4 regions of the Dietzia sp. ANT_WB102 genome follow, and region 1 is predicted to be linked to each of the others. Evidence: predicted binding sites of a transcription regulator. Region 1 holds the regulator's gene; each other region holds the start of a gene.
The links. Region 1 encodes LexA, which represses DNA repair genes until DNA is damaged. Its sites were predicted from a motif close to CGAACANNTGTTCG; they were not measured.
Positions count from the first base shown of each region.

Region 2: the regulator LexA is predicted to act here: its motif matches at 1,886-1,899, upstream of FQ137_RS14015 (HNH endonuclease signature motif containing protein).
Region 3: the regulator LexA is predicted to act here: its motif matches at 1,986-1,999, upstream of FQ137_RS02115 (HNH endonuclease signature motif containing protein).
Region 4: the regulator LexA is predicted to act here: its motif matches at 1,686-1,699, upstream of FQ137_RS04960 (HNH endonuclease signature motif containing protein).

Region 1 covers NZ_VOBA01000001.1:2,245,823-2,249,033, forward strand. The annotation lists gene hflX (GTPase HflX) at 1-877, shown strand, start outside; gene lexA (transcriptional repressor LexA) at 918-1,628, opposite strand; gene FQ137_RS10345 (hypothetical protein) at 1,818-2,258, shown strand; gene nrdR (transcriptional regulator NrdR) at 2,366-2,821, shown strand; gene hrpA (ATP-dependent RNA helicase HrpA) at 2,832-3,211, opposite strand, start outside.
Region 2 covers NZ_VOBA01000002.1:503,816-507,026, forward strand. The annotation lists gene FQ137_RS14010 (alkaline phosphatase family protein) at 1-2, opposite strand, end outside; gene FQ137_RS14015 (HNH endonuclease signature motif containing protein) at 91-1,746, opposite strand; gene FQ137_RS14020 (hypothetical protein) at 2,092-2,610, shown strand; gene FQ137_RS14025 (GNAT family N-acetyltransferase) at 2,685-3,134, opposite strand; gene FQ137_RS14030 (lysine N(6)-hydroxylase/L-ornithine N(5)-oxygenase family protein) at 3,131-3,211, opposite strand, start outside.
Region 3 covers NZ_VOBA01000001.1:471,305-474,515, forward strand. The annotation lists gene FQ137_RS02110 (nitrite/sulfite reductase) at 1-82, opposite strand, end outside; gene FQ137_RS02115 (HNH endonuclease signature motif containing protein) at 189-1,946, opposite strand; gene FQ137_RS15300 (hypothetical protein) at 2,309-2,458, shown strand; gene FQ137_RS02120 (patatin family protein) at 2,530-3,211, opposite strand, start outside.
Region 4 covers NZ_VOBA01000001.1:1,081,938-1,085,148, forward strand. The annotation lists gene FQ137_RS04955 (NYN domain-containing protein) at 1-87, shown strand, start outside; gene FQ137_RS04960 (HNH endonuclease signature motif containing protein) at 104-1,639, opposite strand; gene FQ137_RS04965 (SRPBCC domain-containing protein) at 1,809-2,303, opposite strand; gene FQ137_RS04970 (alpha/beta hydrolase family protein) at 2,333-3,211, opposite strand, start outside.

The DNA of each region.
Region 1 (3,211 bases):
TCGTCAGGCCGGTGGACGGGCCGGGACCAACGGCGGTGTGGGACTGCGCGGTCCGGGCGAGACCAAGATCGAGACCGACCGACGCCGGATCCGCGAGCGCATGGCCCGTCTGCGACGCGAGATCAAGGGTATGAAGCAGGCTCGCGACACCAAACGGCATCGTCGACGGGCTACGACTGTGCCCTCCATAGCGATCGCCGGTTACACGAATGCCGGCAAATCCAGCCTACTGAACCGTATTACCGGCGCCGGCGTGCTGGTGCAGAACGCGTTGTTCGCGACGCTCGACCCGACGACCAGACGGGCCGAATTGCCCGATGGCCGATCGGTCGTGTTCACCGACACGGTGGGTTTCGTCCGACACCTGCCGACCCAGTTGGTCGAGGCCTTCAGGTCCACGCTGGAGGAGGTCGTGGACTCAGAGTTGTTGCTCCACGTTGTGGACGGCTCGGATGCATTCCCCCTTCGCCAGATCGAGGCTGTGCGCAAGGTGATTAATGAGGTCGTGGAGGAACAAAACGCAGAACAACCTCGAGAATTACTCGTGATCAACAAGGTGGACACTGCGGATCCGGTAGTGCTCGCCGAACTGCACCACGCATTGCCCGACGCGGTGTTCGTCTCAGCGGTCACCGGGCAGGGCATGGACGAACTCCTCGAACGGATTATGCAGATCATCGCTTCGGGAGACACCGAGGTGACCTTGGACATCCCTTACACACGCGGTGACGTGGTCTCACGGGTCCACGCCGAGGGAGCGGTGCTCGAGGAGGCACACACCCAAGACGGCACCCAGATCGTAGTTCGACTTCCTATCTCCTTGGCAGGAGAACTTGCCGAATTCTCGGCAGGTGGCTCGCACGACGGCGCCACCTGACTCCCAACTGGGGGAGGGGCGGCGGTCGCCGGATACGAAATCAGAGCTTCCGGAAAACCGTTACGACTTTGCCGAGGATCGTCGCATGCTCACCCGGAATTGGGCTGAATGACGGGTTGTGGGGCAACAACCAGACACCGTTGGAGTCGTTGCGGAACGTTTTGACCGTCGCCTCCCCGTCGATCATGGCCGCGACGATCTCGCCGTTGTCGGCCACGTTCTGCCGCCGCACCACCACGTAATCTCCATCGCAGATCGCAGCATCGATCATCGACTCACCGACAACCCTCAGCATGAACAGTTCACCGGAACCGACCAGATCCGACGGCAGAGGGAAAATCTCTTCGACGGCTTGCTCCGCGAGGATGGGTCCACCCGCTGCGATCCGGCCGAGCACCGGGACGTAAACGGGTTCCACCGCGCCGCCGGGCCGCTGGGGCTCCGCAGCCGGTGACCGGCGTCCCCGAGACTTCTGTCCGGGTACACCATGCACGTCGACCGCGCGCGGCTTGTGAGGGTCCCGCGTCAGGAAGCCCTTCTTCTCCAACGTCCGAAGCTGATGGGCCACGGACGAGGTGGACTGCAATCCGACCGCGTCACCGATCTCCCGGATACTCGGGGGATAACCACGCTCCTTGACGGTGTCATGGATATGGAGCAGCACGCTCTTCTGTCGGGGTGTCAGTGTTTCGAAGTCGGGCTTTGGCATGTTGTGTGGTCCCTTCGGCGAATGGATGTTCGACGTCATCATCTGTGTACACCCTAACGCCAACGGATGCGTCACGCCACACAAGTGTTCGAAATTTCTCTCGCGGAATGATGACCGTGTCCGAGCGGCGTGATACAACTCTAGGTGAGTTCGAATTCGAACAGATGTACTGATGCAGACATACGGGTGTGCGAATACGGATTCGCACACCGTATCGAGTAGGGAGCCACCATGTCCGTTTTGGAGATGCAGCCAGACACACGTCCGATCGTGCAGTGGACCGAGGTCTGTCCCGATGACCATCGGGGAAAGGCCACACGAGCAGTCCGTCCGGATGCCGAGCCGGCCCCCGTGCGCTTCGGTCACGCGCCGCGTCGCACCGCGACCGGCCCGGAGGCGCGTCGCCCCACCGACATCTCCGCCCGCACGGAGATTCTTGTCAAGCCCAGGGGCACCGCGCGGCCCGCCTCGGTCATGTCGGTGGCTCCGGGACGCCGGGTGCTCGTCCGCCCTGCAGCAACTGATCACGTCCGTGCGTGCCACATCGCAGCGCCTGCACCCGTGGGGGTTGTCGATGATGTGCCTGCCTGGGCCCTGCTGGCCTGCGGGATCGCATTCGGCATCATCATGCTTCTCGCGGTGGCGTTCCTCGGCGGACCCGCCTACGCGTGACCGGCCGTAAGGCCTCCTAGAATGAGCGGGGACGGTGGTCTGCCGTCCCGCATCCCGTCGCACGATCTGGGACGCGTGAATTCCGGTCGACGAAGGGGCCCACGGGAATGTACTGCCCGACATGCCACCACGAGGACTCCCGGGTGATCGATTCACGATCGGTCGACGAGGGTCAAGCGATCCGACGTCGACGTGAATGCCCCCAGTGCGGCCACCGATTCACGACGCTGGAGACGCCTCTACTGACGGTCCTCAAACGCAACGGGGTCACCGAGGCGTTCAGCCGGGACAAGGTGGTGCGCGGGGTTCGGCGCGCATGTCAGGGTCGCTCGGTGGACGAGGACGCCCTTCGTCGCCTTGCACAGCAGGTCGAGGACGCCGTCCGCGCAGGCGGCGTGTCTGAGGTCCCCGCCCATGAGATCGGCCTTGCGATCCTGGGCCCTCTCCAGGATCTGGACGAAGTCGCCTACTTGCGTTTCGCATCGGTGTACAAGCAGTTCAGCTCGGCCGACGACTTCGAACGAGAAATCATCGCCCTCCGCGAGCGCCGCGCGAGCCGATAGTCCACCGACGTCACCGGGACGACCGCGGCGCGAGCGCCGACGCCACCGCCTTATCGATCCGTTCGGCTGACACCGGGCGGGCTGTGCCGAGTGATTGCGCGAACAGGCCCACCCGATATTCGGCGAGAAGCCAGCGCAGGTCCCGTATCACCCGGGCTCCGCCCGGCCGCTTGCGCAACGCCCCGCATGCCTCCTCCACCACTGCCTCGGATCGGTTCAGCTTCGCAGTGAGCTCCGTGTGGCGTGCGGGAGACTTCTCTGCGAGCTCCAGCCGGATGCCGACGGCTTGCACATGTCGCTCCAGGTGAGGAAGCACCTCGACCGGATGGCGGACGAGGAAACCCCGACCTACCAGGAAGTCCAGAGAAGGGAGTATCGCGTCGGCGATGT
Region 2 (3,211 bases), on a different contig from region 1:
ATCCCTTCACCATCCTCCATTCAGCGTGGCGTCGGGCCGGACTCGGGCGACGCCGGTAGTCGACAGGGGAGAACCACGATTCTTGTCAGGTCAGAATGGTGGTGGGTCGATGAGTTCGTCGAGGTGGTCGTGGAGGAGGGTTCGGATGCCCTTTTCGATGTCGCTGTGGTGGGGTGTGTTGCGGGCCCACCAGCGACTGACGGTGTTGGGGCTGGTCTGGTTGGCTGCGGGGTCGTTGTTGCTCGTGCCTGAAGTGGGCGCGGGTGCGGTGCGGGCGTGTTCGGTGCGGGCGCGTTCGGTGCGGTGGCGGGTGGCGCGGCGGGACCAGAAGGTCGGCTCGGCGTCGGTGGGGTCGGTGTCGGTGGGGTCGGGGTTGCGGGGTTGTTGGCGTTGCCATGCCTGGGTCTCGGCATCGGCCTGCTCGCGCCGGTACTGCGCCAGCGGCCCGCAGGGGCGGGTGCGCATGGTGGAGCCGTCCGGGGTGGTCACGTGCAGGGTGCCGTCGGGCGCGAGGGTGTAGCTCCAGTCGGAGAATGTTTTGAACCGGTGATGGCGCCGGCACAGGCACACCAGGTTGCCTTCGACGGTGTGACCACCACGGTCGGGGTCGGCGTGGTTGAACGGGGCGGCATGGTCGAGGTCGCAGTGGTCGGCCGGCACCGCGCAGCCGGGGTGGCGGCAGGTGCCATCGCGCAACCGGATCCGGCGGGCCAGCGCGGCGCCGGGCCGGTAGGTCAGGGCGGCCCGGGCGTCGTCGGCGGCGCCGATACCGGGATCGAGGCGCTCGAGGCTGGCGCCGTCGCTGGCGGCGAGCAGGTCCAGCAACGCCTGCAGGGCGGCCTGACCGGTGCGGGTGAACTCCACCCGCACCCCACCCTCATCGCGGGCATCATTGCCGGTGGCGATGACGGTGACCTGCGGCCGCAACGGCACCAATCCCACACCAGCAGCACCGCCGGCGCCGGGTCGACCGGCAGCGCCGGGGGGACCGGTGAGGCCGGTATCGCCACAGAGCAGGGACATCAGCGCATCCGCGCGACGCTCGGCCAGGGAATAGTCCTCGTCCTTGTCGCGGGCGGCGCCGTCGTCGCCGGCGGTGGCCGCATCAACGTTGGCGGCGGTGTTGGCCCGGGCTTGGGCGTCGGCGTACTTGTGGTCGGCCACGCGGTGGTCCAGCGCCTCGGCCAGCACGGCGGCCTCTTCGGTGGCCAGTGTCGCCGACACACTCGACATCCCGTCGATGCCTTTGTGGAACCGCACGCCCCGGGTGCGCGCGGCCTCCCGGCGGCGCAGGCGCAGACCGTCGGCGTCGTAGCGGGCGATGATCGCATCAACGTTGCCGCGGACCGCTTTCTCCCCCAACCGGATCCCGCCCTCGATCGCGGCGAGGTAATCCTCCACGACCTGCTGCTGCACCAACTCCAGCACGTCGACGTGGACGGTGGCCATCTGCGAGGCCAGCACCTGCGCGGCACGCTGATCGAGCCGCCCCGCCGACAGCGCGGCCAGCACCGCCGGATACCGGGTATGCAGATCGAACGCGAAGGTGATCATCGCCTCGGCCCGCCTAGTCGAGACCGCCATCACCGCCACCACATACCCGACCGCCACCTCGACCGGATCGACCACCGCATGCCCGGGCCGACACTCACCCGCCCCCACCCCGGACTCCTCCTGACGCTGACACTGGCGAAACAACTCGTAACAGGCCACCAACCGCTGCGCCGCCGCCCGATTCTCCGCCATCCACCCCGCACGCACGTCCGCACGCAGGCCAGCTAATGGACTCGACGAGAACGACGACGACGAGGGGGACGAGGTACTGGTTGCGTGATCAACGTTGTCTCCCACGAGTCCAGCCCCTCCGGTGCCGCCGTTGCCCTATCGAATGGGTGTTCTATTCTACGTGCGGGGGTCCGATACGGCAAGGGTGAACAGCGCCTGAGATTAATGTCAGCCCATAGTGGGCTTTGACGGTCGATGGGGCTATAACGCCTGAGTAGACACCGCCCACTTCGACCGGAAGTATGATGCACTCTTCCTAACGGTTTGGGGTGGATGCCCCGCGAAGTTCAACCTCGGAGGCGTTCCATGTCCAAGTTCCTCACGTATGCCGGATCACTCGCTACCGCACTTCTCGTCGTCTCGGCGGGAAGCGCAGCAGCCCAGGGTTCAGGAGCCGCCGGCTCGAACTCTGTTCCCGGATCGATGGAATCCAAGGGGGGTTTCTTGGGCCAGGTCGGAGAATTGGCCCCCGCTTCCGTCACGGGTTCTCTGCCCGGCTACGCCACCGGGCCGCTGGGGTCCGCCGCCACGCTTATCTGCAACGTCGGTTCCGCGGCGGGCGCCGCCGCCACCGTTATGGGGGCGCCAATGCAGGTGCCTGTCGGCATCATCTGCATGGCTCTGAACCCGGCCGCTGAGTCCGCGGATGCCTTGCTCCAGGGGGACGTCGAGGGGTCTGTCAGCGCAGTGCTCGCGGGTGTGCCGCTGGTTGGCGCCTCGCTCGAGGGCCAGGTCGATACCGGGTCCGCCACGGAGTCTGTAGAGGGCTCGGTGGGTGAGCGGCTGGGGTCACTTGCCGAGACCTCGTTGTCGCCGCAGAACTGACCCCGATCCCGGCTCCCGAGTATCGGAGCCTTGTATCGCGACTGCGGCTGGGCCTGACACAGTCGCGGCTGGACCTACCGCTGGCTCCGGCCGAAAGCGTGCGGCTCGATCGCACCCATCACGGCCTCGGACGTCCCGGGTACCGGGGTGCGGGCCGGCGCGACGAGCAAGTGCATCCCGAGATCGCCGGGCTCGTGCGGGTATCGACCGACGAGCTCGACGACGGCTGGGTCGTAGAACACCGCCAGGCCCACGCGCAGGCCGTCGATGCGCACCATGTGCAAGGACCGGTGCGGGTTCGCCGACCAGTCGGACAGGGACGCCTCGACCTGCGTCGGGGTCGTGCCCCGCAGCCCCCAGTAGGCCGAACCAGGGTGATCGAACCAGGCGTGGAGGGTGTGGACGGTGTCGGCGTCGAGTGTCAGGGACTCGAGAGTGACCAACCCGGCGGGAGAGTGGAAGGTGCTGGTCCGGGTGGAGCTGGTGCAGGTGAGGTCGGTATAGGTCTGTGCGTTGGTGGTCATCGTGCCTCCTGATGCCGGGCAGCGGGAGCGCCGAACTGCTGGAACCCGATCGAGGACTCGATCGGGTAGACCTCGCG
Region 3 (3,211 bases), 1.8 Mb from region 1:
TGCCGTCAATCTTCCACTGGCCCTTGGGCTTGGGTGCGCGCACGGGGCGGGCGGGACTGGGGGCGGCTGCCGTGTCGGTCATGCCGCAGACGATAGTTCGTACAGACTGGTCTGTCTACACAGGGTCTCCTAATGCTCGCAGCTGAGCCCATCGCGGCCACAGGCCGACCGTCAGACCGCCAGTCAACCTAGAACGGTGGTGGGTCGATGAGTTCGTCGAGGTGGTCGTGGAGGAGGGTTCGGATGCCCTTTTCTATTTCGCTGTGGTGGGGTGTGTTGCGGGCCCACCAGCGACTGACGGTGTTGGGGCTGGTCTGGTTGGCTGCGGGGTCGTTGTTGCTCGTGCCTGAAGTGGGCGCGGGTGCGGTGCGGGCGTGTTCGGTGCGGGCGCGTTCGGTGCGGTGGCGGGTGGCGCGGCGGGACCAGAAGGTCGGCTCGGCGTCGGTGGGGTCGGTGTCGGTGGGGTCGGGGTTGCGGGGTTGTTGGCGTTGCCATGCCTGGGTCTCGGCATCGGCCTGCTCGCGCCGGTACTGCGCCAGCGGCCCGCAGGGGCGGGTGCGCATGGTGGAGCCGTCCGGGGTGGTCACGTGCAGGGTGCCGTCGGGCGCGAGGGTGTAGCTCCAGTCGGAGAATGTTTTGAACCGGTGATGGCGCCGGCACAGGCACACCAGGTTGCCTTCGACGGTGTGACCACCACGGTCGGGGTCGGCGTGGTTGAACGGGGCGGCATGGTCGAGGTCGCAGTGGTCGGCCGGCACCGCGCAGCCGGGATGGCGGCAGGTGCCATCGCGCAACCGGATCCGGCGGGCCAGCGCGGCGCCGGGCCGGTAGGTCAGGGCGGCCCGGGCATCGTCGGCGGCGCCGATACCGGGATCGAGGCGCTCGAGGCTGGCGCCGTCGCTGGCGGCGAGCAGGTCCAGCAACGCCTGCAGGGCGGCCTGACCGGTGCGGGTGAACTCCACCCGCACCCCACCCTCATCGCGGGCATCATTGCCGGTGGCGATGACGGTGACCTGCGGCCGCAACGGCACCAATCCCACACCAGCAGCACCGCCGGCGCCGGGTCGACCGGCAGCACTGGGGGGACCGGTGAGGCCGGTATCGCCACAGAGCAGGGACATCAGCGCATCCGCGCGACGCTCGGCCAGGGAATAGTCCTCGTCCTTGTCGCGGGCGGCGCCGTCGTCGCCGGCGGTGGCCGCATCAACGTTGGCGGCGGTGTTGGCCCGGGCTTGGGCGTCGGCGTACTTGTGGTCGGCCACGCGGTGGTCCAGCGCCTCGGCCAGCACGGCGGCCTCTTCGGTGGCCAGTGTCGCCGACACACTCGACATCCCGTCGATGCCTTTGTGGAACCGCACGCCCCGGGTGCGCGCGGCCTCCCGGCGGCGCAGGCGCAGACCGTCGGCGTCGTAGCGGGCGATGATCGCATCAACGTTGCCGCGGACCGCTTTCTCCCCCAACCGGATCCCGCCCTCGATCGCGGCGAGGTAATCCTCCACGACCTGCTGCTGCACCAACTCCAGCACGTCGACGTGGACGGTGGCCATCTGCGAGGCCAACACCTGCGCGGCACGCTGATCGAGCCGCCCCGCCGACAGCGCGGCCAGCACCGCCGGATACCGGGTATGCAGATCGAACGCGAAGGTGATCATCGCCTCGGCCCGCCTAGTCGAGACCGCCATCACCGCCACCACATACCCGACCGCCACCTCGACCGGATCGACCACCGCATGCCCGGGCCGACACTCACCCGCCCCCACCCCGGACTCCTCCTGACGCTGACACTGACGAAACAACTCGTAACAGGCCACCAACCGCTGCGCCGCCGCCCGATTCTCCGCCATCCACCCCGCACGCACCCCGGCCAACAAACTGGGCGACGAGGAGTCGGCGCCGTCACCGGACGAAGGCGGGCCCCCTGCCGCGCGGTCTGCGTTGCCGCCCATGCGCCCCCACCCCTTCACCTCTCGGTGGCGAATCAGTATCGAACTTGTGTTCTACATTACGCACACACATTCGAGCAGGCAAGGGTCAAAACCGGGCAACCACACGGTTCGATTTGACGACTGCCGATTGCACCGCTCGCCATTCACGCCGCAGCCGCCCGACGGCGTCACCTCACGCGCGGAGACGGGAAAACTCACAAATTGGTGGCTTTTCACCAACGGACGAATCTGCAGAGAATGGCTTAGTAAATGGCTTAAGTGACCTCTCGAAGTTGGCCTGCGGTAGTAAATCCCAGCCCCCCGCCGTAGCTTGTGAGACGTAGGTCACAGCGTGTGGCCAGCACTGTCGAAAGGAACTCACTATGTTCTCTGACTTCTGGGAAGGCTTAGCAATCGGATCGGCCAATCTTGCACCCGGCCCCTTCGGCTCAGCCGCAATCGACGGCCTGTTGAGGCTCCCGGCATACATTCTCGGAACCCTGAGCGGTGGCGCAGCGCTCTTCGGCTCCTGATCCGACTCGACTACACGGAACGCCGCGGTCGCGCACTCCAGGCGACCGCGGTGCTTCGCGCCTAGCCAAGGTCAGAGCCCGCAGAAGTCCAGCCAGGTGTCGACTTCGCGCCGGGCCTGCTCGCGCCCCAGGACATACGCCTCGGCGAGCCGGTCGACCCGCCGCTCGTAACTCCTGATCATCACCCGCTCCGGCCGGAAGACCAACGCATCCCCCGACTGCTCCAACGCCTCGATCTCGTCGAGAGTCTCGTTGTAGAGCGCCCACCGGTGCTGGAGTGCCTCCCCCACCGCAGGAAAACGGCGGAAGTAGGAACGATAGAACGGGGTAAGGCGACGGGGCGGGATCTTCCGGTACCCCTCAGGCTGGGTCAGCACTACGAGAAACTTCTCGAATCCCGCCTCACGAGCCGCCGACAGCGGGATCCCCCCGTCACGGCCCAGGGCCCCGTCCACGTAGTACTCGCCGTCGATCAACACGGGCGGCATCCACACCGGCATCGTCGACGACGACCGCACCATCCGCATGAGGTCGCCCATCGAGGCGACATCATCCTCCGTCCAGAAGACGGTCTCGCCGTCCGAACACCGGAACGTTCCGATCCGCGCAGCGGTACCGCTGGCGTCAAACGTCTCGAAGTCATATGGAAGCACCTGGTCCGGGAGTCCGGCCTGCTCGTAGATGTACTCGGCGTTGAAAAGCCCCTTGCCGCGAGCAAAACTGCGCCAGTCGCCGAAGTTCGGATCCCCCGCC
Region 4 (3,211 bases), 1.2 Mb from region 1:
GAGTTCACACTGACAGAAGCTCAGCGAGTGCGCCTGCGCGACGGATTCCACGAGGGGATCAGGGCGGTCCTACTCAAGCAACGCTGACTCGGCTCCGTTCCCGTCAGAACGGCGGCGGGTCGGGGTCGGGGTTGGTGGCGGGTGGTGGTGTGGCGTTGGCTTTGCGTTCGGCGGCGAGGCGTTGGGCTCGGCGGTGCCAGTGGGTGCTGTGTGGATGGGGGTTGAGCCAGGGGCGTCGTGGGGGCGGGATGTTGGGGTCGGTGTCTGGGGAGCTGGTGGTGTGGTGACGCCAGCGGGCCAGGGGGCCGTCGGGGTTGGTGGTGATGGTGTGGCCGGTGTCGGTGGTGACGGTCAGGGTGGCGTCAGGGTTGAGGTGGTAGCGCCAGCCGTGGAAGGTTTTGAAGCGGTGGTGTTGCCGGCATAGGCACATGAGGTTGCCCTCGGTGGTGAGGCCGCCGGCGGTGGGGTTGGTGTGGTCGAATGGGCGGACGTGGTCGATGTCGCAGGCCTCGGCGGGGACGGAGCATCCGGGGTGGCGGCAGGTGCCGTCGCGCAGGCGGATGCGGTGGGCCAGTGCGGCGCTGGGGCGGTAGCGAGGGGCGCCGTGGGGGGTGTCGGCGGTACCGGGGTGGGTGTCGGGGACGGTGACGGTGGCGCCGATGCTGCGGGAGAGTAGTTCGATGAGGGCGTCGATGGTGGCCGGGCCGCCGCGGGGGAGGTAGACCTCGGGTTCGCCGTCGGGGCCCAGGGGTGCGAGCACGGTGATAGTGGGCCGGATCTGGGTGGCCAGTGGGCTGCGGCTCGCGCCCGGTCCTGGGGTGGGGTCGAGGAAGGCGGCGACGAGGGCGTCGGCGCGGAGTTCGTCCATGCTGCGGATGTATTCGGTATCAAGACTTTCGGCGCCGTGTTGGCGGGTGGTCTCGAGGCGGGTCTGGGTGTCGTGTCGCTGTTGCTTGGTGGCGGCCTTGTGCAGGATGGCGTGGATGGTGGTGGCTTCGGCGGCGGTGAGGTGGGCGTGGAGGTCGGCCATGCCGTCGAGGCCTCGGCGTAGGCGTATGCGACGCTCGCGCACGGCGGCGGCCCGGCGCAGGCGCACTCCTGCAGGGTCGTGGGCGGCGATGATGCGGTCGGTCCTGGACAGGATCGCCTCGCGTCCGGGGCGGATGCCAGCGGCGATGGCGGCTAGGAGCCAGTCGAGGACGTCGCGTTGGACATCGTCGCGGTGCAGGCTGTCCACGGTGCGCATGCGGCGGGCGAGCAGGATGGCGGTGTCCTCGTCGAGTCGGCCGGTTTCCATGGCCTCGACAAGAGCGCCGAATCTAGTGACCAGGGTGATGGCCTGGGTGAGCAGGCTGCGGGCCCGGGTGCGGTGGACTCCGTAGACGGCGACGATCTGGTCGCTGGCGATGTCGAGGGGGTCGATCACGGCGTGTTCGGGGCGCTGGTGAAGGCCCGGACCGTAGCCGGCGGCGATGTCGCGTAGCTCCTGTGCGTCGCGGCACGTGGCCCACAGCTGGTGGCAGGCCCGCAGCCGCGCCGCGGCGGCCCGGTTCTGGGTGTACAGCGCCTCCAGGGCGACGGCGCTGGCGGCCGCGATGCTGGCACTGTCGCCGCTGGGCTCGGTGTGCTCGGTGTCCATGTACCGTCCCCTCCCGCCTGCGGGCCCGGCTCCCGCCACCGCCGCTCGCTCATGTGTTCGATAGAGTAAACGCTAGCAAGACGGTCCGACACAGTCGCTCTACCTGCGGAAATGTTCCCGAAATCCGTGGCTGTCGACAGGGGTGGTAGGAGAGACGGAGCTGACCGATTCAGCCACCCAGCAGCGCCCGGTAGTGGCCGGCCAGCGCGGGGTGGTAGTCGGGGGAGAAACGGAGAGCGCCCGGATCCCGGCCCGCCTCGGCCTCGACCAATCGGTCCATGTAAAAGTCCCAACCTGGACCGATGTCGGACGCGGACTGGGCGTCCGCGATGTCCTGTTCCAGGGAGACGGTGGCCTCGTTGTCGTCGCCCTCGATCCGCACGGTGACCACCCAGCCGCCCGAACCGATCCTGACGACGACGAGGCTCGGCGCCTCGCACCGCAGCACCTCCACCGACTCGGCGGGCGCGCCCTCTTCGGCTGACATCGTCATCTCGATGCTGCCCGACTCGGGGTCGCCGGACCACGAGCCGATCCACCGCACCGTGCGGGCCGGATCGGTGATGGCCGACCACGCCGCCTCGCGGGACATGGGCAGTCGCCGGGAGAACACCACGGCACCCGAAGGGGCGAGGTATCCGGAGGCCGTGGGTGTGGAGGTCATGGCATCTCCTCAAGTCGAGGACGCAGCGGTCAGCGCAGCGCTGGCATCAGGGTATCGCGCATCGGTGCGATGAACCGACCGAAATTATCCCAGTTGTGTATGCCGGTGGGCAGGTAGTCGACTCGGGCGTCGATGCCGAGCTCGTCGAGCCGCTGGTCCATTTCCACGGTGCACGCGTGGGTCGCGATCTCGAGCCCCGTGCCCTGGGTGAACCGCAGCAGATCGTGGCCGTTGCGGTCCCATTCGGTGGCGTCTGGCTGGCCGGTGGCGGTGGCGAAGTAGAGGGCCTTGTCGCGCAGCTTCTCGGCGTGGAGCAGCCCATCGTTGTCCCGGTAGGCGGGGTCGGTGCGCGGACCCCACATGTTGGCGATGTTGCCGCCGCGCGTCTCGGCGACGATCTTGGCGAGGACGAACCCGAGGTCGTCGCGCGCGGAGTAGCAGCCGGCGATCGCGCCCACGGCCTCGTACAGATCGGGGCGCAGTTCGGCGATCGTCACGGCGCTGGCGGCGCCCATCGACAGACCGGCCATGCCGCGTTTGCCGTTGAACGGGATGTCGCCGGCCTCCAGCAGCGGCGGGAGCTCCTCGGTGAGGAAGGTCTGCCACTTGTTGCGGCTCAGGACTGGGTCATCGCGCTGCCAGTCGGCGTGCAGGGAGCCGTCTGCGCGGGTCGGCATGACCAGGGTGACGTGCTCGCCGGCGAAGGTGTTCTGGACGTTGCCGGGCAGGAGCCACCCGCTCGGGGAAGGGGAGTCCACGCCGTCGAGGAGGTACAGCATCGGTGCAGGCGCGTCGGTGGCCGGGCGCCAGATCTCCACGGGCAGTACACGGTTCATCGACTTCGACGCCACCCACCAGCGCTCGAAGCGGGAGTCGCCGCCGGCCACCAGGCGGTCGCCAACATCCAC